2 regions of the Variovorax nitratireducens genome follow, and region 2 is predicted to be linked to the other one. Evidence: predicted binding sites of a transcription regulator. Region 2 holds the regulator's gene; the other holds the start of a gene.
What was found. The regulator LexA, encoded in region 2, represses DNA repair genes until DNA is damaged. The targets are predictions, from matches to a motif close to ACTGTATNNNNATACAGT.

Region 1: imuA (translesion DNA synthesis-associated protein ImuA) is a predicted target of LexA. The motif match lies at 5,606-5,623, and genes of this name have one in related genera.

What each region holds. Positions count from the first base shown of each region.
Region 1 is NZ_JBPJZO010000011.1:122,682-134,567, reverse strand. Features, by position in the region: gene ACSFA8_RS22125 (hypothetical protein) at 1-47, opposite strand, end outside; gene ACSFA8_RS22120 (error-prone DNA polymerase) at 64-3,411, opposite strand; gene ACSFA8_RS22115 (DNA polymerase Y subunit UmuC family protein) at 3,404-4,732, opposite strand; gene imuA (translesion DNA synthesis-associated protein ImuA) at 4,794-5,591, opposite strand; gene ACSFA8_RS22105 (aldo/keto reductase) at 5,698-6,615, shown strand; gene ACSFA8_RS22100 (alpha/beta fold hydrolase) at 6,621-7,487, opposite strand; gene ACSFA8_RS22095 (cytochrome b) at 7,484-8,050, opposite strand; gene ACSFA8_RS22090 (glycosyltransferase family 2 protein) at 8,161-9,615, shown strand; gene ACSFA8_RS22085 (cupin domain-containing protein) at 10,012-10,365, opposite strand; gene ACSFA8_RS22080 (alpha/beta fold hydrolase) at 10,486-11,346, opposite strand; gene ACSFA8_RS22075 (GMC family oxidoreductase) at 11,343-11,886, opposite strand, start outside.
Region 2 is NZ_JBPJZO010000004.1:340,776-352,661, forward strand. Features, by position in the region: gene ACSFA8_RS13730 (type IV pilus assembly protein FimV) at 1-1,463, shown strand, start outside; gene ACSFA8_RS13735 (MFS transporter) at 1,469-2,626, opposite strand; gene ACSFA8_RS13740 (D-2-hydroxyacid dehydrogenase family protein) at 2,623-3,630, opposite strand; gene ACSFA8_RS13745 (hypothetical protein) at 3,680-4,021, opposite strand; gene lexA (transcriptional repressor LexA) at 4,133-4,819, opposite strand; gene ACSFA8_RS13755 (asparaginase) at 4,894-5,889, shown strand; gene ACSFA8_RS13760 (hypothetical protein) at 5,898-6,317, shown strand; gene ACSFA8_RS13765 (DUF6152 family protein) at 6,335-6,805, shown strand; gene adk (adenylate kinase) at 6,819-7,475, opposite strand; gene kdsB (3-deoxy-manno-octulosonate cytidylyltransferase) at 7,578-8,363, opposite strand; gene ACSFA8_RS13780 (Trm112 family protein) at 8,360-8,542, opposite strand; gene lpxK (tetraacyldisaccharide 4'-kinase) at 8,523-9,503, opposite strand; gene ACSFA8_RS13790 (ExbD/TolR family protein) at 9,505-9,930, opposite strand; gene ACSFA8_RS13795 (MotA/TolQ/ExbB proton channel family protein) at 9,942-10,574, opposite strand; gene xseA (exodeoxyribonuclease VII large subunit) at 10,899-11,886, shown strand, end outside.

The DNA of each region.
Region 1 (11,886 bases), on a different contig from region 2:
GGTGGATCGACGGGCACTTCGTGGGCAGTGATTTCGACAGCGTGCATGGCGACAGATTAAGGGCTAATGGAAGTCGCGGCTCGTGTGGTTGTGCGCCAGCCGGCCCATCAGCGGGGTCAAGTCCCTGAAGCCGGTGGCGACCAGGTGGCAGACCTTGCCGCCGCTGTCGACATCGCGCTGCCAGGTGCCTTGCACGGCCAGCAGATGCGACTGCAGCAGCGGATCGCGCCAGGCCTCGACCACGTGGTTCCAGACGATCACGTTGACGTTGCCGGTCTCGTCTTCGAGCGTGACGAAGATGGTGCCCTTGGCCGTTTGCGGGCGTTGCCGGCCCATCACGATGCCGCAGGCACGCACGGTGCGGCCGTCGGGCAGCGCCAGCAGTTCCTGCGCGCTCAGCAGCTTCATGCGCGCCAGCCGCGGGCGCAGCAGCTCGAGCGGATGGCGGCGCAGCGTGAGGCGCAGCGCGGCATAGTCGCCGACGATCTCCTCGCCCTCGGGCGCAGCGGGCAGCTGCAGGGCGCGCTCGTGGATCGGCACGCCCTTGAGCAGCGCGGGTGCACGGCGTTGCGCGGTCGCGTCCCAGACTTGCTGGCGGCGGTGGCCCGACAGTGCCATGAGCGCGTCGGCACCGGCGAGTACGGCCATGTCCTTGCCTTCGAGTTCGGCCCGCACGGCGAGGTCTTCGGTGCTGGTGAACGGGGCCTGCGCGCGGGCCTGGACCAGGCGTTCGGCACCGGCTTTGCTCAGGCCCACGATGCGGCGCAGGCCGAGCCGCACGGCCGGCTGACCGGGGTTGCCCGAGCGGTCGAGGAAGCGCGGGTCGACCGTCGTTGCCGCATCGGGCGCACGCGCCTCGATCGTGCAGTCGAGCGCGCTCACCATCACATCCACCGGGCGCACTTCGACGCCATGCCGCCGCGCGTCCTGCACGAGTTGCGAGGGCGAATAAAACCCCATCGGCTGCGAGTCGAGCATCGCAGCGAGGAAGCAGGCGGGCTCGTGGTATTTGAGCCAGCAGCTCACCACCACCAGCAGCGCAAAGCTCGCCGCATGGCTCTCGGGAAAGCCATATTCACCGAAGCCTTCGCACTGCTTGAAGATGGCCTCGGAAAACGGCCGGTCATAGCCATTGGCTTCCATGCCGCCCACCAGCTGCTGGCGGAATTTGTCGATGCCGCCAGTCCGCTTCCAGGCTGCCATGGCGCGCCGCAGGCGGTCGGCCTGGTCGGGCGTGAACTTGGCGGCAATCATCGCGATCTGCATCACCTGCTCCTGGAAGATCGGCACGCCGAGCGTGCGGCCCAGCGCTTCGAACAAGGCCGGATATTTGTAGACGATGGGCTGGCCCTTGCGCTCCTTCTCACGGTTCTTCAGATAGGGGTGCACCATGCCGCCCTGGATCGGCCCAGGCCGCACGATGGCAACTTCGACCACGAGGTCGTAGTACTCGCGTGGCTGCAGGCGCGGCAGCATCGACATCTGGGCCCGGCTCTCGATCTGGAACACGCCGATGGTGTCGGCGTCGCAGATCATGTCGTAGACCTCGGCGTCGTCGTTCGGGATCTGGTGCATCTCCAGCGCGCTGCCCCGCCACTGGTTGACGAAGTCGAGCGAGCGCTTGATGGCGCTCAGCATGCCGAGCGCCAGCACGTCGACCTTGAGCATGCCCATCGCTTCGAGGTCGTCCTTCTCCCACTGGATGACCGAGCGGTCTTTCATGGACGCCTTCTCGACCGGCACCAGCCGCGTGAGCCTGGTCTGCGTGAGCACGAAGCCACCGACGTGCTGGCTCAGGTGGCGCGGAAAGCCCTTGAGCTGCTGCGTGAGCTCGAGCCACTGGCGCAGCCGGAGCGTGCTTTCGCGCACGCCGGCGCTGGCCATCACTTCCTCGAGCCGCGCATCGAGGATCTCGGCGTCGAACCAGTGATGGTCCTTGGCAAAAGCGTCGATCAGCCGCGCGTCGATGCCGAGCGCCTTGCCCACGTCGCGCAGGGCGCTGCGCGTGCGGTAGCGAATCACGACCGCGGCGATGGCAGCACGCTCACGGCCGTATTTCCCGTAGATGTACTGGATGACCTCTTCGCGCCGCTGGTGCTCGAAGTCGACATCGATGTCGGGCGGCTCGCGGCGTTCGCGGCTCAGGAAGCGCTCGAACAGCATGTTGCCGGTTTCAGGGTCGATCGCCGTGATGCCGAGGCAATAGCAGACCGCCGAGTTGGCCGACGAGCCGCGCCCCTGGCACAGAATCTCTTTCGAGCGGGCGAAACGCACGATGTCTTCGACCGTGAGGAAGAACATCTCGTACTCGAGCTCGGCGATGAGGTCGAGCTCGTGCTGAAGCTGGCGCCGCACCTTCTGCGGAACGCCTGCCGGATACCGCGTGGCCGCGCCCTCCCAGGTTCGGCGCACCAGCGTCTGCGTCGGCGTTTCGCCGCCACCGACGTTCTCGAGCGGGTACTTGTAGGTCTCGCGGATCACGTCGGGGTCGAAGCGGCAGCGTTCCATCACCACCAACGTGTTGGCAAGCAGCGCTGGTGGACAAAGGTCGGCCAGCCGCAGTCGCGGCCGCAAGTGGCGCTCGGCATTGGCCTGCAGCGCAAAGCCGCAGCCGGCCACGGCCTTGCCTTCGCGGATGGCGGTGACCACGTCCTGCAACGGCTTGCGCGAGCGCACATGCATGTGCACATCGCCTGCGGCCACCAGCGGCACGCCGGTGTCGGCACTCAACTGCGCCAGCAGCCCGAGCCAGAGGTCGTCGTCGAGTTCATTGAGCAACTCGACCGCGATCCACAGGCTCGCGCCGAACCGGGCTGCAGCGCCCGCCACATCGTCGCGGAGCGCCGCCAGATCGACAGCGCCGCCAAAGACACGCTGTGGCACGAGCAGCACTTCGCAATGGCGCAACGAGGCGACGTCGCTGGCGTCCCAGCTCACGCGGTAGTCGCCCTTGGGAGCTTCGGTGGTGCGCGCCGCGGTAATGAACTCACAGAGGTTGCCCCAGCCTTCGAGGTTGTGCGCGATCACCACGAGCTTGAAGCGCTCGAACCGGAACTCGCTGCCGAACAGCAGGCGGAATCCGGGGTTGCGTGGCTGCGGTGCTTCGTCGGGATGCGTTTTGTCGTACTCGTCGAGCGCTTCGAGATGCTCGCGCAGGCCGACGTGCGCGCGCACCACGCCGGCGACCGAGCATTCGTCGGTGATGGCCAGCGCGCGGTAGCCGAGTTGGTAGGCGCGCGCCACGAGTTCCTCGGGGTGCGAGGCACCGCGCTGAAAGCTGAAGTTGGTCAGGCAATGAAGTTCGGCGTAATCCGGCAAGGCCAGGGCCGGCGCGGGCGCTGCAGGGAGCGGCAGCGCATGCAGCCGGGCCGGCCTGCGCGCTTGCAGTTGCTTGTCGCTGAGTTCAGGCATAGAGGCCCTGCAGATACCAGCGCGGCACTTCGTCGGAGGCGAGCGGCGCCGACAGCCGCTCGCGGTACACCCACACCAGGCCGGCTTCGGGGCTTTCGGCGATGTAGTAGTCGCGCACCGCGGGGTGGCCGCCCTCTTCGGCCGTGCCGCCCCACCAGCCGGCCTCCAGCCGCTGCGGGCCGACCAGGCGGCGCAGCTTGCCGCGGTAATGCGGGTGGCCATCGCGCATTTCGAGCGGCAAAGGCTCGCGCAGCAGCCAGGGCGGATAAATGTCAGCCCCCCGGCTTGCCACTTCGTGTGCTTCGCCACCCCCCGGGGGGGAGGCGCGGCCCGCCTTGGGGCGGCCCGGCGGCGACCGCATCTCCGCTCTGGAGGCCAATGCCGGCCGCCACGCCTGCATCGCCTCGGGCCGATGGTCGGCCTGCGCCACCGGCACCACCACCTGCTGCGCGCCGAGCCGCGCACTGAGCCGCTCGACCAGTTCGTGCAGCTTGTCGCCCTTGCGGTTGTCCTCGGGCAGAAAGCTCGTGCTGGCGCCGGCCCAGGGCGAGGTTTCGAGCGAGCGCAGGCGCAACCAGCTTGCGGGCGCGGCGAGTTGGGCGAGCGCGAGCCGCTCGCTCATCAAACGGCGCAGATGCGCCATGTCTTGCGTCGGCTCGGCCGTGCGCACGGTGATGCTCTGGTGCGGCGGCAGGTTGACGCCGTTGTAGCGCTTGAGATCCAGCGTCCACTGCAGTTCGAGCGCGACCGCCCCGCGCTGACGCGCGCGCAGCCAGATCTGCAGCGCCGCGAGCAGGCGGTTGGCCGACCACATGAGTTCGGGCGCCGTCTCGGCCAGCGCCGGCAACTCGAGCTTCTGCTCGAACACGTCAGGCAGCGTGAGCCAGCGGTGCTGCTCGGGACTCAGGCCCCAGGCCACATCGAGCGCCTCGCGCAAGGCCGTGCCGAAGCGCCGCGCCAGCCCGCCGCGCGGCAGCGCCGCCACGTCGCCCCAGGTGCGGCAGCCCAGGCGCTCCAGCACGTCGAGGTGATCGCGCGCGGCCGTGAGCGTGTGCAGGGGCAAGGCGGCGGGTGTGTCCGCCGGCGGCTTCACGCCGGCCGCATAAAGACGCAGCCGCGCCAGCGCGATCAGGCTGGTGGCACCCTGCGCCTGCTGGAGTCGCTGCGCCGGTGTGGATGCCGAGAGCAGGCGCATCAAAGGCAGCCGCCCACCCCACAGCCGCTCGCAGGCCGACACCTCGAGCAGCAGCGCTTCATCGAGCCAGGCTACCCGCGGCGTGTAGCCGAGCGCCCACCAGCCCAGGGCCTCTTGCGAGGGCATGGCGCAAGCAGGATCCTCGGGAAGTGGCGAAGCACACGAAGGGGCAAGCCGGGAGGCCTCGTCACGCCACTGCAAGGCGATCCAGTGCATGGAGCTCCCTCCTGCGCAGATCGAGTCGCACCACGATGCCGCCGGGCGCTGCGGGCATCGCAACGCCTTGCTGCTGCAGCCGCGCCTTGCGGCGCAGCTGGCTGGCAGCCAGCAGCGCCGTCATGCGCGCATTGCGGGCCGGCAGCGTCAATGGCGCGGCCAGCGGCGGGCCGCGGCGCTTGAGCAGGTGCACGTCCATCTGCCCGGCTTCGGCCGACACCACCTGCAACCGCAACCGGGCCGGCGAGGCCGACTGCGCCACCGATTCGGGCCGGAACACGAACAACAAGCCTTCGTGCTGCGCGGCCGCGAGCTGCAGCCGGCGCAATTCGCCCACGCGCGCCTGCGGCAGCCAGGCCAGCACGGCCGCCACATCGGCGCAGCGCAGCGCCTGCTCGCAGGCCCACAAGCGTTGAGCCCCCCCGCCCGGCGCGCCGCGCACCCACATCAACGCCTCCACCGGCAACCCGCCCGCCGCGAGTGCGGGCCCGAAGGGTTCGTGCGGGGCGCCGATCAGCACCACCGGCCCGCCCCGCGCCTGCACCGCCTGCGCCAGCGCAGGCAGTAGCAGTTGCCACACATGCGCCTCGGGGGCCGACTGCAGCACCTCGGTCATGGCGCCGACCGGCCAGCCGCCTCCCGGCAACTGCGCATCGAGCGCGGCATGGCCGGAGCCGACAACCTGCGCATCGGCCCCGCCCAGCTCGTCGCCGCGCCACATGTTGTGCCGCCCGGAGGTCAGAAAGGGGTCGAGGGAAGGAAGGCCCATGATGCAATCGAGTAACTGTATTTTTATACAGTATTCTGGCGGCATGGGTTTTTCTTTTTGCATGACCGCAGCGATCATTCGGGAACCCGCCATGAACCCTCCTTCCCTGCGTCGATCCCGCTTCCTTCGTCTCGGCGCCGGGCTCGCCTTCGGCGCCACGCTGCCGTTGTCCGCCCTCGCCCAACCCCGCCAGCCCACCCCCATGAACACCCGCCCCATTCCCGCCACCGGCGAAGCCCTGCCCGTGATCGGCTGCGGCACCTGGATCGGCTTCGATGTGGCACCCGACAGCGCCGAATACCAGCGGCTGCCGGGCGTGCTCGACGCACTGTTCGCCGCCGGCGGAAAGGTGCTCGACAGCTCGCCGATGTACGGCCGCTCCGAGGCCGTGGCAGGCGACCTGCTCGCCGTGGCGAAGCAGCGCGACCAGGCTTTTCTGGCCACCAAGGTCTGGACGAGCGGCCGCGAGGCCGGCATCGCGCAGATGGAGCAGTCGTTTGCACGTCTGCGCACCGAACGCATCGACCTGATGCAGGTGCACAACCTGGTCGACTGGCGCACCCACCTCAAGACGCTGCGTGGCTGGAAAGAACAAAAACGCGTGCGATATGTCGGCATCACGCACTACACCGCTTCGGCCTATGCCGAGGTCGAGGCCGTGCTGCGGGCCGAGAAGCTCGACTTTCTGCAGATCAACTATTCAATGGACGACCGCGCGGCCGAGCAGCGCCTGCTGCCGCTGGCGGCCGAGCGCGGCGTGGCGGTGATCGTCAACATGCCGTTCGGCGGTGGCGGCCTGCTGCGCAAGCTGCGCGACCAGCCCCTGCCCGGCTGGGCGGCCGGGATCGGCTGCACGAGTTGGGCGCAGGTGCTGCTGAAGTTCGTGCTGAGCCATCCGGCCGTGACCTGCACGATTCCCGGCACGAGCCGGCCGGAGCACATGGCGGACAACGCGGCGGCGGGGTCGGGCCCTGCGCCCGACGCCGCGTTCTGGCGCCGGCATGCGGCGTCCGTGCCGGTCTGACCGGCTCAGGCCAGAAAGCGCAGCAGCAGCGCGTTGACCTCGTCGGCCCGCTCGTACTGCACCCAGTGCCCGGCGCCGTCGATCACCACGCCTTCACGCCGCGGGTGGCCCGAAGTCAGTTGCGCCACCAGCGAGCGCGGCTCGGCGGTGACGTCGTACTCGCCCCAGACCAGCAACTGCGGCGCCGCGATCACGTCGAGCGCGGCCTGAAGCCCGCCGGCGAGCGACACCTCCTTGCTGCGAAAGCGTGTGCCGTGGCAGCTGATGTCGTGAATCTCGAAAGCCAACGGGTCGAAGCCCTTGTCGTGCAACATCAGCGCGCCAAGGTTGTGCTGCAGCGCGGCGCGTTCTTCCGCCCGGTTCGCGGCGGCGCGCCAGTTGATCATCTCGACCGTCATGCGCCGCAGCGTGCCGTGGCCACCGCTGCCCATCAGGGCAAGTCGCCGCACCGCGCCGCGCCCGGCCGCGAACTTCGCGGCCACCAGGCCGCCGAACGAAAAGCCGCCAAGGTCGATCGGCGTACCGGCACCGATCAGCATGTCGAGCGTGCCGCCCAGCGCTTTCAGCAGCGGGCCGACCGCCGCGTCGTCCGCCCCGGGCCGCGGCGGTGTGCCCGAATCGCCGAAGCCTGGCATGTCGGGCAGCCACAGCGTGCGTTCTGCCGCCAGCGCTTCGACGTTGCGCAGCCAGTGCATCCAGCTGCCATGGCCGCCGTGCAGCAGCACGATGGGCGGCTGCGCGGAGTCGGCCTTGCCGAAGCGGCGCCATCGCACGCGCACGCCTTCGTGCACCGGGTCGTGATGGGTGGCGAGCGCCTCGATGCGCTCGATGGCCGCGCGTGCGCCGGGGTCGGAATCGGGCGGGAAGTTCATCGGGGCAGCATGCGTTGCAGCTCTGGTTCGCCGTCCATGAACTGGTGCTTCAGCGCGCCCAGCACATGCAGGGCGAACAGCACATACAGCACGTAGCCGGCCCATTCGTGGACGGCGCCGAAAACGGTGTGCAGCGTTTCCTTCATGACAGGCTCGATGTCCATGATCCAGCCGATGCGCGGCCAGGGCACCAGGCCGAACAGTTGCATCGGATGCGTGGCCGCGTCCTTCCAGGCCGAATCGTGCATCCAGCCCGAGAGCGGCAGCAGAACCATCAGCAGGTAGAGCGCGCCGTGCGCCGCATGCGCGGCCCAGCGCTCGAGCCGACCGTAGCTGCCGGGCATTTCGGGTGGGCGGTGCGTGGCGCGCCAGAGAATGCGGACAATCACCAGGCCCAGCACCGTGATGCCGAGCGACTTGTGCGTGTCGACCACCGGCCGCACCCATTCGTCGGGAAACTGCTCGACCGTCAGGATCAAGGCGATGTTGAGGATCATCAGCGCGGCAATCAGCCAGTGCAGCAGGATGGCGGGGCGGGTGTAGCGGTCGGGAATCATGGGCATGTGGAATTTTTGCAGGGGAATCGAGTCTGTCAGCATTGTCCCGGGTCAGTCCGGGCCATCGAAACCAAAACCGCGCGGACTGCGTACCCCTTGATCGACCGGACATTCTCTTGAAAGATTCCCAGCAGCGCGCCCTTTCCGCAGCCTTCACGGCCGCCTCGCCACGCCTCTCCCCACCGCCCACGCCTGCACGCAGCCTGCTGATCCACGGCGGCGTGCTGCTGCTCTGGCTCGGTCTCTTCAGCATGGCCTTCATGGTTGGCGGCGTCTGGAGCTGGTCGGTGGGCGTCGCCTACATCGCCTACGACACCGTGCTGCTGCTGTTCGTGGCCTGGGCCACGTTGCCGATCCTGCGACCAGCCCGCCGGCCCGCGGCCGACCTGCGGCCGGCCACGCTCGGCGTGATCATCGCGTCGCACAACGAGGCCGCAGTGCTGCCCGTCACGCTGGCCGCCCTGCTCGGCCAGACCGATGTGCCCGACCAGATCGTGATTGCCGACGACGGCTCCAGCGACGGCACCGCGGCGCTGCTGACCACGCGCTACGGCTTCACGGAGCCCGCGCCCGGCGAACTCAGCGCCGCCAGCACCTTGCACCCCGCGCTGTACTGGCTGCGCCTGCCGCATGCCGGCAAGGCCCGCGCGCTCAATGCCGCGATGCTCTGCATCCGCACCGAGACCGTGCTCACGGTCGATGGCGACACGCTGCTCGACCGCCAGGCCATCGCGGCGGTGCGCCGTGCCTTCTCGGCCGAGCCCGAACTGGTGGCGGCCACGGGTGTCATCACCCCGGTGTGCAGCCGCACGTTGAGCGGCCGCTGCCTGCAGTGGTTCCAGACCTATGAGTACATCCGCAACTTCCTCTCGCGCTACGCGTGGATGCGGCTGAACGGGCTGCTATTGATCTCGGGCGCATTCGCCGCATTCCGGCTCGACGCAGTGCGCGCCGTCGGCGGCTTCGACCCCGACTGCCTGGTGGAAGACTACGAACTCATCCACCGGCTGCACCGCCACGCCGAGGCCCACCAGCTGCCATGGCGCGTGCGGGTGCTGGGCGACGCGCAGGCCCATACCGATGCACCCAGCAGCGTGCCGGCCTTCCTGCGCCAGCGGCGCCGCTGGTTCGGTGGTTTTCTGCAGACGCAGTATTGGTACCGCGCGATGGTCGGCGACCGGCGCTATGGCTGGCTCGGCACCGCGATGCTGCCGGTCAAGGCGATCGACACGCTGCAGCCGCTCTACGGCCTGGCGGCGTTTGCGCTGCTGCTGGTGTACCTGGTGCGCGGCCAGCTCGGCATCCTCGCGCCGGTGGCGGGCGTGATCGGCGCCAAGATCGCGCTCGACCTGCTGTTTCACCTGTGGTCAGTGCACCTTTATCGACGCTGGATCGGCCAGGCCAGCGGGGCCAGCATGGCGCAAGCCTTTCTGGCGGCGCTGATCGAGCCCTTCACTTTCCAGATCCTGCGGCACACCGGTGCGGCGCTGGGCTGGTGGATGTTTCTCACCGGGCGCGGCACCTGGGGCCGGCAGTCGCGTGCCGGGCTGCTGGCGCGCGAGGGCGACTGATACCGGATCGCGTTCAGAGATAAAGAACCTGGCTTTTGCCGGCAGGAGCATCTGGCGCCCGCGCTTCGTGCTTGGCGTTTCGGGGTTCGTTCGGGGTAGGCCGCTGGCGGCGGGTGGCCCCTTCCGCGAATGTCCCCCGCCTTCGGCTCCTCCTTTATTTCGCTGCAGGGGCCACCCACCACCAGCGGCCTGGGCACGCTCGTGGTGTTCAGCGCGAAACGGTCACATCGCTTCCAGGATCAGGGCGGTGGGGCACGCTGCGCAGCGAAATAAAGGGGGAGGGCGAAGCCCGGAGGACATTCGCGGAGCAGCGTGCCCCGCCGCCCTGATCCCGCCCCGGAAACCTCAGCGCTCCGATCAACGCCGGATCGAGATCCTTGAATGCAAGACCGTGGTTCATGTCTTGCGGCCATTGTGCGGATCGGGCCGCAGAACAATGGTGAGGAGCAGCGATGCGTTTTCGAGGCAGCGCAAGGCATGCGGATCGTTCCTTGCGAGGTGAATCAGCTGGCCTGCGATCAACTCGCGCTCGCCTGCCGAATACGTCAATACGACACGGCCCTCCATGCATTGAAGGGTGATCTCCCCAGCCACCGCGTGCGACGGCATGGTGTCGCCGGCCAGCATGACGATCCGCATTACCTCGAGATCCTCGGACTTGAAGAGCGCGTGCGTGCGCGTGCCGACGAGATCCGCACCGAGCGGCATCACGTTCGCGATTTCGCCGGCTTGCACATGGGGAATGGCCATGGTGATCTCCTTCGGGGTGTTGTCGGCGCGGCTGCGCCCAGCGACGCAGGTTGACACAGAAAGTGCCATCGCTTCAACCGGGTTGCCGATGCACGAGGCTGCTGCCCCTGCCTGCTGCTGCTAGCGCGGGCTGGCCTTGTCGAGTCGATGCCAGAAGCCGAGCGCGGTTTCGTTGAAGCGTTGCGCGCATTCAACCTGCAGTGCATGGCCGCAGCGATCCCAGATTTCGACCTGCACGGTCGGCAGCCTTCGACGCAGCACCTCAGCGTGGGTGCAGGGCACGAAACGGTCGTCCCGGCCCCACAGCACCAGCGTGGGCGCCTGGATGCCCGGGAGCGCGGCAGCGAGCTGCTCGACCAGTTCGGGACGAAAACCCCGGAAGTCGACAAAGCCGCGAAGCGTCTTGAGGAACGCAGCCTGTGCGCCCGGCTGGCGCGCCAGGAAAAGCTTCGTCGTGACCAGCGCTTCGGTCACGAACGAAGACGGTGCGGCGAATGCCTTGCGCCACAGCATCCTGGTTCCCAGCCTGTGCGGCCGGGTGAAGATCTCGCCCAGGATCGGCAGCGTTGCAAGACGAAACTCGAAGAGCGTCCCGCGCCGCGCCATGCCGGCGGGATCCACCAGCAAGAGCGACGCGACCTGCTCCGGCGCAATGGCGGCGCACTCCAGCGCGAGGCGGCCGCCCAGCGAGTTGCCGGCAACATGGGCCCGATCGATTCCCTTCACCTTCATGAAGTCGAGAACGAACTGGGCGAGGCGGCGCAGGCTGTAGGTGTGATCGGCCGGCTTGTCCGACAGGCCGAAACCCACCAGATCCAGTGCGAATACGCGATGCCGTGTCGCGAGCGCCTCGATATTGCTTTCCCATTCCAGCACCGAACATCCGATGCCATGCAGCAGGAGCACGGCAGCGCCCGAAGTTCCTGCCTCCCGATAGCGCGTCCTGATGCCATCGACTTCGGTGAATTGATCCTGGATCATTTCAGAAGAATATCGGCCATGCGTTCGCCGATGATCACTGTGGGCGCCATCGTATTGCCCGTCGACACCGTGGGCATCACGGAGGCGTCGGCGATCGACAAGCCTTCAACGCCGCGCACGGAGAGCCTGCCGTCGACCACCGCCATGTCGTCGCGTCCCATCTTGCAGGTGCAGCTCTGGTGGAAATAGGTGCCTGCGGCGTTGCGCAGGAAGCTGGTCATCTCCTTCCCGGCCAGCGGGCCCGGCATCACCTCGCGTTTCACGAACTCCTTCATGGCCGCCGAATTGCCGATCTCGCGGCACAGCTCGATGCCACGCAGCAGGGCCTTGACGTCGTCAGGATGGGTCAGGAACGCACCGTCGATCTGCGCCATCGCCGCGGGGTTGGACGACGCCAGGCTGACACGCCCGCGGCTCTTCGGGCGAACCAGTCCCGGGGCAATCGACCAGCAACCTGCGGGCGCATTGAACTGAGGGCCCGTCACCTCGGAGGCATACGGCACCTCGATCTGGAATGGCTGCAGATCCGGCCCGGGCAAG
Region 2 (11,886 bases):
CCACCGGCCCGCGGCTGCAGGTCGACGCGCTCGAACCGTTGTCGTTGCGGGAGGTCGGTCTACAAACTTCGCCTTCGCTGGCATTGCCCGGTGGTGAAGACCTGGCAAAGCGCGCGCAGGCCGCCGCGCAGTGGCGTGCACTCTCGGCGCCGCCGGAAGACGCGCAACGCGAGGCGCAGCGCATTCAGTCGCTCGAAGCCACGCTGGCCGCGCTGCGCGAGCAGACCGCCCAGAACCAGCGCACGCTGCTCGAAATGCGCAGCGAATTGGCTGAGGCGCGCGACAGTCGCTACAACAATCCGCTGGTGTATGCCCTCGGGCTTTTGCTGCTGCTCGCATTGGTCGCGATTGCACTGTTGTGGCGCCTGTCACGCCGCGCCGTGGCACCTGCCTGGTGGGGGGATGGGCATGATGCGCGCGAAGGCGGGCCACGCCCGGGGCCGACGCCCGACAGCCAGTTCGATGACCTGGTGGACCACCCGGTCACACGGCCCGACGCGCTGCCGCCAGGGGAGCTGGATCCGCGCCATGCGGCGCTGCTGGCTTCCACCAATGCCGACACGCGATACGACCAGGACGAGCCGGAGCCCGCTGCCACGCGCGCGCCAGAGCCTGCGGCCGTGCGACCGGTCAATACCGAGGAACTGTTCGACGTGCAGCAGCAATCGGACTTCTTCCTCTCGCTTGGGCAGCACGACCAGGCCATCGCTGTTCTGGTCGAACATATTGCCGCCAATCCCGACACCAGTGCACTGGCGTACCTCGACCTGTTCAAGATCTATCACGCGCTGGGGCGTCGTGATGAGTACGCGCGCCTGAGCGGCGGCTTCGAGCGTGCTTTCAACGCCGAGGTGCCTGCGTTCGACGATTTCTCGCTCGGCGGGCGTGGGCTGGAGCACTACCGCGGTGCGCTCGCCCGCATCGAATCGCAATGGCCGGCCGCCGGCACGCTGGCGCTGATCGAGGAACTGGTGTTCCGCAAACCGGGCGTGCATGAGGACGAAGCCTTCGACCTTGCCGCTTATCAGGAACTGTTGCTGTTGTATGCGGTGGCCAAGGAAGTGATCGACCCCGACAGCGCACCGCCGGCGCCGGTGACGCCGCTGTCGTTCGTCGACACTTTCTCTCACGACGCCACAGCGCCCGCGACCTTGCTCGAGGACATCGCGCCCACCCAGCCGCCGCCGCCTTCGATCTACGGCGGCATCGACGACGGCCTGCAGGCCGATACGGTGCTGATCCCCGATTCGCCGGTGGTGGCCGCCGATGCCCGGCCGATGCCCGTCAGGCCGCAGATCGATATGGATCTGGCCGAGTTCGACAAGACCGCCTTTGAAACGATCGCTGCGCCGATCGAACGCGGGGCGCCGCCGCCCGCCGGTGATTCGCACACCATCGATTTCGACCTGTTCGACCCGGACACCGAGGCCGAGATCGCACCACGCGTCATCAAGAAGCGCTGAGGCGGTCAGGCCGGACGCGGCAGGCGCTCGACCGCGACGCTCAACGCCATGGCCAGCAGCAGGGCGGCGAGGCCCGCCCAGCTCATCCAGCCCGCCGCGCCGTTGGCGAGCAGCCAGCCACCGGCCCCGGCGCCCATGGCCTGCCCGATATAGATCCCTGAACTGTTGAGCGCCACCGAGCCGGAGGCCATTGCGGGCGCCAGGCCCACCAGCCGTGCCTGCTGGGCCGAGTTGGCGGCAAAGCAGCCGAATCCCCAGGGCGCCAGCACCAGCGCCAGCACGGCGAAGCTGCGGCCCAGCGGCCACAGCAACAGGCTCAGCGCAATCAACGAGGTGGTCAGCAGCACCATCCGGCCTGCGCCGATGCGGTCGATGTACCGGCTGACCAGCATGTTGCCGATCAGGCCGCAAACGCCGAACCAGGCCCACAGCAGACTCAGCATCGTCGCGTCAGCACCGAGCTGTTGTTTGACCAGCGGTGCGAAATAGCTGAACAGCACAAACTGGCCCGCGCCCTGCAGTGCGGTGACCGACACGACGCCCATCAGCACCGGGCTCTTCAGCACGCTGGCCCACGCGGCACGCGTCAGCACTGCGGGCCGGATGCCCACCGGCAGTGTGGCCCAGACCCAGATCGCGCTGAGCACGGACGCCACGGCAATCGCCATGAACGCAGCACGCCAGCCGAAGTGCCCGCCCATCAGCGCACCCAGCGGCAGCCCCAGCACCGAGGCCATCGACCAGCCGAGAAAAACGAAGGTCACGGCTCGGCCGCGCTGCTCGGGCGGCACCAGCAAGCCGGCACACGCAGCGGCTTGCGGCGTGAAGATGGCGGGCGCGATCATCGTGAGCATCCGCACCACGAGCAGGCCCGTGTAGCTGGGCATCAGCGCCGCGAGCACGTGGCCGACCGCATACCAGGCCATCGACAGTGCAAGCAGCACACGTCGATCCCACCCAGCCACCAGTGCGGCGAGCAGCGGGGCGCCGAGGCAGACGACCACCGCGCCCGCCGTGATCAGTTGGCCCGCCGCTGCGGCGCTGACGCCCAAGGAATCGCTTATCTCGTTGAGCGTGCCGGCTACAACCATGACGCCGGTGCCGATTACGAAATTGCCCGCCAGCAGTGCCCACAATGCGGCGGGCAGCGGCGGCCGGTTCAACGCCGAACCTGCAGCGCGCCCGGATTGACGATGTTGGTGGGGTTGCCCTTGATGAAGCTCACCACGTTGTCGAACGCCTGCCCGAAATAGAGCTCGTAGCTCTCTTGTTCCACATAGCCGATGTGCGGCGTGCAGATGCAGTTTTCGAGACGCAGCAGTGCATGGCCCTGCAGCGGCGGTTCGCTTTCGAACACGTCGATGGCGGCCAGCCCGGGCCGGCCGCGATTGAGCGCCGCGAGCAGCGCATCGGGCTCGACCAGCTCGGCGCGCGAGGTGTTCACGAACAGGGCGGTAGGCTTCATGCGCGAGAGGTCTTCGAGGGCGACCAGGCCGCGTGTTTCGTCCGTGAGGCGCAGGTGAACGGACAGCACATCGGCGGTCTCGAACAGTGCCTCGCGGCTGGCAGCGATTTGGAACCCGTCGGAACGGGCCTTGCTGCAACTGGCCTCGCGGCCCCAGATCACGACCTGCATGCCAAAGGCCTGACCATAGCGTGCGACCAGTTGGCCGATGCGGCCGTAGCCCCAAATGCCCAGCGTCTTGCCCTTGAGCACCGAACCAAGACCGAAATTCGCCGGCATCGATGCCGACTTGAGGCCCGCCTGCTGCCAGGCACCGTGCTTGAGGTTGCTGATGTACTGCGGCAGTCGCCGCATCGCCGCCATGATCAAGGCCCAGGTCAGCTCGGCCGGTGCCAGCGGGGAACCGCTGCCCTCGGCCACTGCGATGCCGAGTTCGCTGCAGGCGTTGACGTCGACATGCCCGCCGACGCGGCCGGTCTGGGAAATGAGTCTGAGCTTGGGCAGCTTCTCGACCAGTTGCCGCGAGATCTGCGTGCGCTCGCGGATCAGCACGATCACGTCGGCGTCTTTGAGCCGAACCGACAACTGGCCGATGCCCTTGACGGTGTTGGTGTAGACCTTGGCCGCGTAGGCGTCGAGCTTGGCGGCACAGCGCAGCTTGCGCACGGCATCCTGGTAGTCGTCGAGGATCACGATGTTCATGGCACGTTATTGTGCCTTGCGCTCCTCGTCGCCGTGAGGTGGCCGCTGGTCAGTGCATCAGATGGCGCGAGTCGTCGGCGGCCTCGAGCGCGACGAGGCGGTCGAGTTCGGCGCAGACATCGGCCATGCGGCCCGAGATCACGACGCGGCCGGAAGCGCGATCAACGCGCTGGCCGTCGAGCACGCGCACCACGCGCAGCGGCCGTGCGGTGGGTGCCACGTTGGCGGCAGCGGGCCGCACGGTGCAGGCGGGGCGCACTGTGCAGGCGGGGCGCACGGCCACATAGCGCAGGCCCGCATTGCGGTGGGCACGGCGTGCCGGTATCCAGCGGCTTGCAAGCGATTGCAGCGGCGTGAACAGGTCGGCCAAGGTCAGAAGAGCGATTCCCATGTGAACTCCAGTAAGTCAGAGGTTGAACACAGGCAGGATTGCGTCTCGTCCGGCTGCAACAGGGTGATGGCCTTGCGCCATACGCCCGCCACCTGTTGCTGCCGGTGATGGCTACATCAGCATCGTGTTGCGGATCAGGCCGACGGCGAGGCCTTCGATTTCGAAGGGCTCGCCGGGCTGCACGATGATGGTCGGATAGTCGGGGTTTTCGGCATGCAGCTCGATCACCTGCTTGTTGCGCTTGAGGCGCTTGACGGTGACCTCGTCGCCCAGCCGGGCCACGACGATCTGGCCGTTGCGCGCTTCCTTGGTGGCCTGCACCGCGAGCAGGTCGCCGTCCATGATGCCGGCATCGCGCATCGACATGCCGCGTACCTTGAGCAGGTAGTCGGGCTGGCGCTGGAACAGCGTGTTCTCGACGTAGTAGGTTTGATCGACGTGCTCCTGCGCGAGGATCGGCGAACCGGCTGCAACGCGGCCGATCAGTGGCAGTGCGAGCTGGGCCATGCCGGGCAGACCGAGCGAATACTGGCTGGAGCGGGTTTCGTTGATGGCGCGCAGTGCATCGCCCTTCAGGCGAATGCCGCGCGAGGTGCCGCTGACCAGTTCGATCACGCCCTTGCGCGCCAGCGCCTGCAGGTGTTCTTCGGCCGCGTTGGCCGATTTGAAGCCCAGTTCGGCTGCGATCTCGGCGCGCGTGGGCGGCGCACCGGTTCGGGCGATGGCGCTCTGGATGAGATCCAGAATCTGTTGCTGCCGGGCGGTAAGCTTGACGGCGAAAGTCGACAGGTTGAGCATGCGTTGACTCCTTGCGATACTGGCTGTGTATCCAGTAACTGTATTTTTAACCAGTTTTTGAAAGTTGGCAAGTGATGGTCACGCAATCCGCAACAGCAACGCTGCGCCGCATCCTGGTGCTGGGCACCGGTGGCACCATCGCCGGGCGAGCCGCGCAGCCCGGGGACAACATCGGCTACACCGCGGGCGAAGTGGGCGTGGCCGCGCTGGTCGGCGGCATCGACGCGCCCGCCGGCGTGACGCTGGAGGCCGAGCAGGTTGCGCAGGTCGACAGCAAGGACATGGAGTTCGCCGTCTGGCAGCAGCTCGCGCAGCGCTGCGCGCACTGGCTGGCACAGCCCGACGTGGCAGGCATCGTGATCACCCACGGCACCGACACGCTCGAAGAGACGGGCTTTTTTCTTCAATCGGTGCTGGCGCCCCGCAAGCCCGTGGTGCTGACCTGCGCCATGCGGCCCGCGACCGCACTGTCGCCCGATGGCCCGCAGAACGTGCGCGATGCGATCGCGGTCGCGGCCACCGAAGGCGCGAGCGGGGTGGTGGTGGTCTGCGCCGGCGTGATTCACAGCGCGCTCGACGTGCAGAAGGTGCACACCTATCGGGTCGACGCCTTCGCGTCCGGCGATGCCGGCCCGCACGGCTATGTCGAGGAGGGCGTCGTTCGCTTGCTGCGAAACTGGCCTACAGCTTCCGAGGGGAGGGCGCAAACGGCCATTGATTGGCTCGCAAGCGTTGGCGCCGCGCCGCGCGTGGAGATCCTGACGAGCCATGCCGGTGCGCGCGGCACCATCGTCGACGCATTGGTGCGCGAACGGGAGGCGGGCTCTCCCGATGCCGTGCGGGGCCTGGTGCTTGCCGCCACCGGCAACGGCACGCTGCATCGTGAACTGGAGGCTTCGGCATTGCGCGCGCAGGCCACCGGCATCGCGGTGCTGCGCGCCACGCGTTGCACCAGCGGGCACATCCTCCCGAAGGCGGGTGATGCGCTGCCTGATGCAGGCGGGTTGAGCCCGGTCAAGGCGCGCATCGCGCTGATGCTCGAGCTGATCGGCGCCGACGCGTCCGGCTGAAGGAAGCGATGTTCGCCGCGCTGCAGACCCATCCCTGGGCTTATCCGGTGCTGGAGGCGGTGCACATCCTCGGGATCGGACTGTTGTTTGGCAACCTCGTGCTGTTCGAGTTGCGCGTGTTCGGTCGCGGCGCGGCGCTGCCGGTAGAGGCGCTTGCCCGGCTGTCGCTTGGCATCGCCCTGGCCGGTTTCGCGCTCGCCGCGGCGAGCGGCCTTCTGATGTTCTCGACGCAGCCGTCCGAGTTGCTCGCCAACCGCAGCTTCGTGCTCAAGATGCTGCTGCTCGTCGCGGCCGGCTGCAACGCAGCATGGTTCCACGGGCGTGGCTCGCTGGCCCGGCTGGACGGCCTTGCCCGCGCCCAGATGTTGCTGTCCACTGTGATCTGGGTCGCGGTCGTGTTCTGCGGCCGCTGGATTGCGTACTACTGAACGCGAAGGAGCTCGTCATGCAACGCCGCCATTTTCTTGCTGTAGCCGCCACAGCGCTCGTTGCGCCCGGCGTCCGGGCGCACCACGGCTGGAGCAGTTTCGACGCCGAGCGGCCGATCTACCTCGAGGGCAAGGTGCTGAGTTCACGCTGGCAGAACCCGCATGCCGAACTCGTGATCGAGTTGCCGGCCGACATCAAGGTGCCGGCCGATCTGGCCCAGCGTGCGCTGCCCGCGCAGAGCGCTGCGGTCGATGGCAAGGCGCTGCTGGCCAGAGCCGTGGTGCCGACGCGCAAGGATCGTCGATGGGAGCTGGAACTCGCGCCCCTCACGCGCATGTCGGCATGGAGCGTGGAAGAGATCAAGCCCGGCGCCACGCTGTCCGCCATCGGCTTCACCTTCAAGGACGAGAAGGGCGAGGCCGTGATGCGCGTCGAATACCTGTTTGTCGGCGGCAAGACCTACGCGCTGCGTTCCAGTCCGGCCTGACGGCTGACGACGGTCAGTCGTTCAGCGCCGCGAGTGCGCGCTGGGTGATTTCGTCGACGCTGCCGACACCTGCGATGGCACGGTACTTCGGCGCTGCAGCCGGGTCGGCTTTGGCCCAGCTCGCGTAGTACTCGACCAGCGGACGCGTTTGCTGGCCGTACACCTCGAGCCGCTTGCGCACGGTGTCTTCCTTGTCGTCGTCGCGCTGGATCAGCGGTTCACCCGTGACGTCGTCGATGCCTTCGACTTTCGGCGGGTTGAACTTGACGTGATAGGTGCGCCCGGATGCCGGGTGCGAGCGGCGGCCACCCATGCGCTCGATGATGTCGGAGAACGGCACGTCGATCTCGAGTACGTAGTCGATCTTGACGCCCGCCGCCTTCATCGCATCGGCCTGCGGAATGGTGCGGGGAAATCCGTCGAACAGAAAACCGTTGGTGCAGTCGGGCAGCGCAATGCGCTCTTTCACCAGATTGATGATCAGGTCGTCGCTCACGAGCGCACCCGATTCCATGATGGCCTTGGCCTCCAGGCCCAGCGGCGTGCCGGCCTTGACGGCGGCGCGCAGCATGTCACCCGTCGAGATCTGCGGGATGCCGTACTTCTTGCACAGGAAAGTGGCTTGCGTGCCTTTGCCTGCCCCGGGGGCGCCCAACAAAATCAGTCTCATGGTGTCCTCGGAAGGTTCTTGGATTTCTTGACGCGCCATTCATGCCGCGAGGGCCGGACAGCGCGAAGCTGCTTCGAGGATAGCATGGGCTTTTGCCCGCGCTCACTCGGAAAGCGGGCCTTCCGAAAGCATTCCGGCGATGCGCGCGCGCACCCGCAAAAGGTCGTCCGGCGTGTCGACGCCCGGGCCTGGTGCATGCGCACTCACATGCACCGCGATGCGATGGCCGTGCCACATGGCGCGCAATTGTTCGAGTGCCTCGATCGCTTCGACCGGCGCTGCCGGCAACCGGGGGAATTGCCGCACGAAGCCGGCCCGGTAGCCATAGATGCCGATGTGCCGCAACGGTGCGGGAGAGGGCAGCGCGCCCAAGCCCTGCGCTGCGAAGCCGTCGCGCCACCAGGGGATCGGCGCGCGGCTGAAGTAAAGCGCGTAGCCGCGTGCGTCGAGCACGGCTTTCACCACGTTCGGATTGAGAAAATCTTCGGTCGAATCGATGGCGTGCACCGCGGTGCTCATCGAGGCTTCGGGATCGTTTGCGAGCGTTGTCGCGACGGCGTCGATCAGCGACGGGTCGATCAGCGGCTCGTCCCCCTGCACATTGACCACGATCGCGTCGTCCGCCAGATCGAGCAGCGTGCAGGCTTCGGCCAGACGGTCGCTACCGCTCAGGTGGTCGGTACGGGTCAGCAGCGCCTCGATGCCATGGGTCTTGCACGCGTCGACGATGCGCGCGTGATCGCCCGCGACCACGACGCGCACCGCGCCCGACAACTGCGCGCGCTGCGCCACGCGCACCACCATCGGCAAACCGCACAGATCGGCAAGTGGCTTGTCCGGCAGGCGCGTCGACGCCAGCCTCGCCGGTATCAAGACGGTGAAGCTCAAAGCCCCAGCTCTTCGTCGGACAGCGTGCGCGCCTCGTTCTCGAGCAGCACCGGGATGCCGTCGCGCACCGGATAGGCGAGGCGCGCGGAGCGGGAGCAGAGCTCCTGCTTCTCCGGGTTCCAGGTCAGCGGCCCCTTGGTCACGGGGCAGACCAGCAATTCAAGCAGCTTGGTGTCCATCGACCGATGATAGCTTTGCGTCCAGCGCCGCGAAGAAGGCCGGCTCGGGTGTGAACACCAGCGGCACGGCCAGCGCATCGGGTGCAATGCGCCACAGCTTGACCGCATCCTTTTCGGTACAAACAAGGCTGTAGGGCCCGTCGGACGGACGTTGCCAGCTATCGAAATCATAGTGATCGGGCAGCGCGATGCAGCGCTCAGGCGTGACGCCCTGGGCGCGCAGCATGTCGAAAAAAGCTTCGGGTCGGGCAATCGCAGCGAGCGCGATCACCGGGCGGTCGGCCAGTTCCGCCAGCGGCACGCGGCTGCCATCGCTACGCAATGCGTGCTCGGCCAGCGTGCGTTGCGCGCGATAGCCGCCGAACGCGAGGTTGGCGCCGGTGTGCAGCACCAGGTCGCAGCGACGCGGCCAGTACTCGCGCAACGGCCCGGCCGGCAGGAGCCAGCCGTTGCCGATGCCGCGGTCGTCGAATACGCACAGTTCGATGTCGCGCACGAGCGCCAGGTGCTGGAGCCCGTCGTCGCTCACGATGATGTGGGTTTGCGGGTGACGTGCGAGGAGGGCGCGCGCGGCTTCAACGCGGCGCGCCGCCACGAACACGGGCGCACCGGTCGAGCGAGCGATCAGGGCCGGCTCGTCGCCGACATCGCGCGTATCGGCGGCAGGGAGCACTTCGCGGCAGTCGCGGGTACGGCGACCGTAGCCGCGCGAAATCACGCCCACCTGCAAGCCGCGTGCGCGCAGGTGCCGAACCAGCGCCATCACCACCGGTGTCTTGCCGGCGCCGCCCGCGATCACATTGCCGACCACGAGCACCGGCACGCCGACGCGCTCGGTCTTGAAGACGCCGGCCTGGTACAACCCGCACCGCAGCAGCGTCAGCGCGCCATAGAGCAGGGAGACGGGCCACAGCAGCCGCGCCAGCAGCCCGCGTCCCAGCCAGGCCCGCTGCAACGACAAGTCAGCGCCCGGCCTGCGCAGCCGACTGCGTGGCGAAGGTGATCTGCATCAAGCCCGCGCGGCGGGCGCCCTCCATCACGGTGATGACCGACTGGTGCGGCGCGTTCGCGTCCGCACTGATCACCACCACCGTGTCCTTGCCGCCGCTGGCCGCGGCTGCCAGTGCGGCGGCCACGGTCTCGACACTGCGGTCGGGCAGGACGGTCTTGTTGATCGAATAGCGACCATCGGCCGAAACGGCCGCGATCACTTCCTTCGGGTAGTCGCGCTGCGCATCCGCATCGGCCACCGGCAGCCGCAGCTGCATCTCGGTGAACTTGCTGTAGGTGGTCGACAGCATCAGGAAGATCAACACCACCAGAAGCACGTCGATGAACGGGATCAGGTTGATCTCCGGCTCGTCGCGCGCGCCGTGGCGGAAGTGCATGCGGCCTCTTGTCATTTGCGCAATGCGTTGAGGTGACGGGCGAAGCGTTCGCCGGCGAGTTCGAGATTCAGCAGGTACTCGTCGACGCGGGTGCGGAAGTAGCGCCAGAAGATCAGCGTCGGGATCGCGACGATCAATCCGAAGGCCGTGTTGTAGAGCGCGATCGAGATGCCGTGCGCCAGTTGAGCCGGGTTGCCGGAGCCGGCCGCGCCGCTGGCGGGCGATTGCGAGCCGAAGATCTCGATCATGCCAATCACCGTGCCCAGCAGTCCCAGCAGCGGGGCGGCCGATGCGATGGTCGCCAACGCAGGCAGCCAGCGCTCGAGCTGGTGTGCCACGGTGCGGCCGGCCGCTTCCATCGCGGCACGCAGATCATCCTCGGTGCAGCGCGGATTGGCGTTGAGCGCCCGAAAACCGGAGGCCAGCACCTGGCCCAGCGCGGAGTTCTGCTCGAGCTTGGTCACCACATCGGGCCCCGGGATCGCGGCATGGGAAACAGTGATGGCTTCGTCCAGCAGTTTCGGCGGCAGCACCCGCACGGTCTTGAGGTTGACGAAACGCTCGATCACCAGCGCAAGCGCCAGCACCGAACAGGCGAGCAGCGGCCAGATCGGCCAACCCGCAGCAACTATGATCGATAACAAATGATTCTCCGGCCGTGTGGACTGTGCAAATGCGGCGCGATTATCTCCGAGCAATACCCGTCATGCCGTTCCTCTTGCGCTGTCGGACATGGCCCACAGATTCTGTGGATAACTTTGTGATTAACCGCGTTGGCAAGTTGCCAGAACCCGCATGGGCAGGGGGTCCGGTCGGATCGATCGAATTTTGAGCAGTAGTTTTCTCCATCAAATCAACAACTTGCACGACAGCCTGCGCGCGCAGCGGCGCCTCCATGCTGAGCCCTGCCTTGGTGCATGCGCCTGTGGACGAATCGGCATCGGGGCACCTGCTCCCATGAGTGCGGTATGAGCGAAGTTCTGGCACCAACGGCTTCGGGGCCGCGCGTCTGGCCGGTTGGCGCGCTGTGCCGCGCAGTGGCCGATGCACTCGATGCACGCTTCAATCCAGTCACGGTGCGGGGCGAGATTTCGGGGTTCTCGCGCGCCGCCAGCGGGCATTGCTATTTCTCCTTGAAAGACGAGGCCGGCCAGCTTCGCTGCGCGATGTTCCGCCGCGCCGCGAGCCTGCTGGATTTCAGCCCGCGCGACGGCGACCAGGTCGAGGTGCGCGGCCGTCTTGCGGTGTACGAGCCGCGAGGCGACCTGCAACTGGTGGTCGAAAGCCTGCGCCGCGCGGGGCAGGGCGCATTGTTCGAGCAGTTCCTGCAGCGGAAGGCGCGGCTCGAGGCCGAGGGGTTGTTCGATCCGTCGCGCAAGCGTGCACTGCCGGCAATGCCGCGACGCATCGGCCTGGTGACATCGCTCGGTGCAGCCGCACTGCACGATGTCGTCACCGCGCTGCGCCGGCGCGCGCCCCATGTGGAGGTGGTGCTTGCGCCGGCAGCCGTGCAGGGTGTGCAGGCGCCGGCCGAGCTGGTTGCGGCGCTGCGCGCGCTGTATGCGCTGCATCCGGCGCCCGATGCGATCCTGCTGGTGCGTGGCGGCGGCTCGATCGAAGACCTCTGGGCCTTCAACGACGAAACCCTGGCGCGCACGATCGCGCAGAGTCCCGTGCCGGTGGTCAGCGGCGTCGGCCACGAAACCGACTTCACGATCGCGGACTTCTGCGCCGATTTGCGCGCGCCGACGCCGACAGCAGCGGCGGAACTGGTGGCGGCGCCTCAGGCGCTCTGGCTTGAAGCGCTCGGTCTGATCGGCGAGCGCCTGGGCGATGCGCTCGGCGCGCGACTCGATGTGCTCGGCCAACGGCTCGACCTCGCGGCCGGCAGGCTCGGGCGGCCTTCCGGAATGGTCGCGCGCCAACGGCTCGGGCTGGCGCATCAGGCGCAGCGCC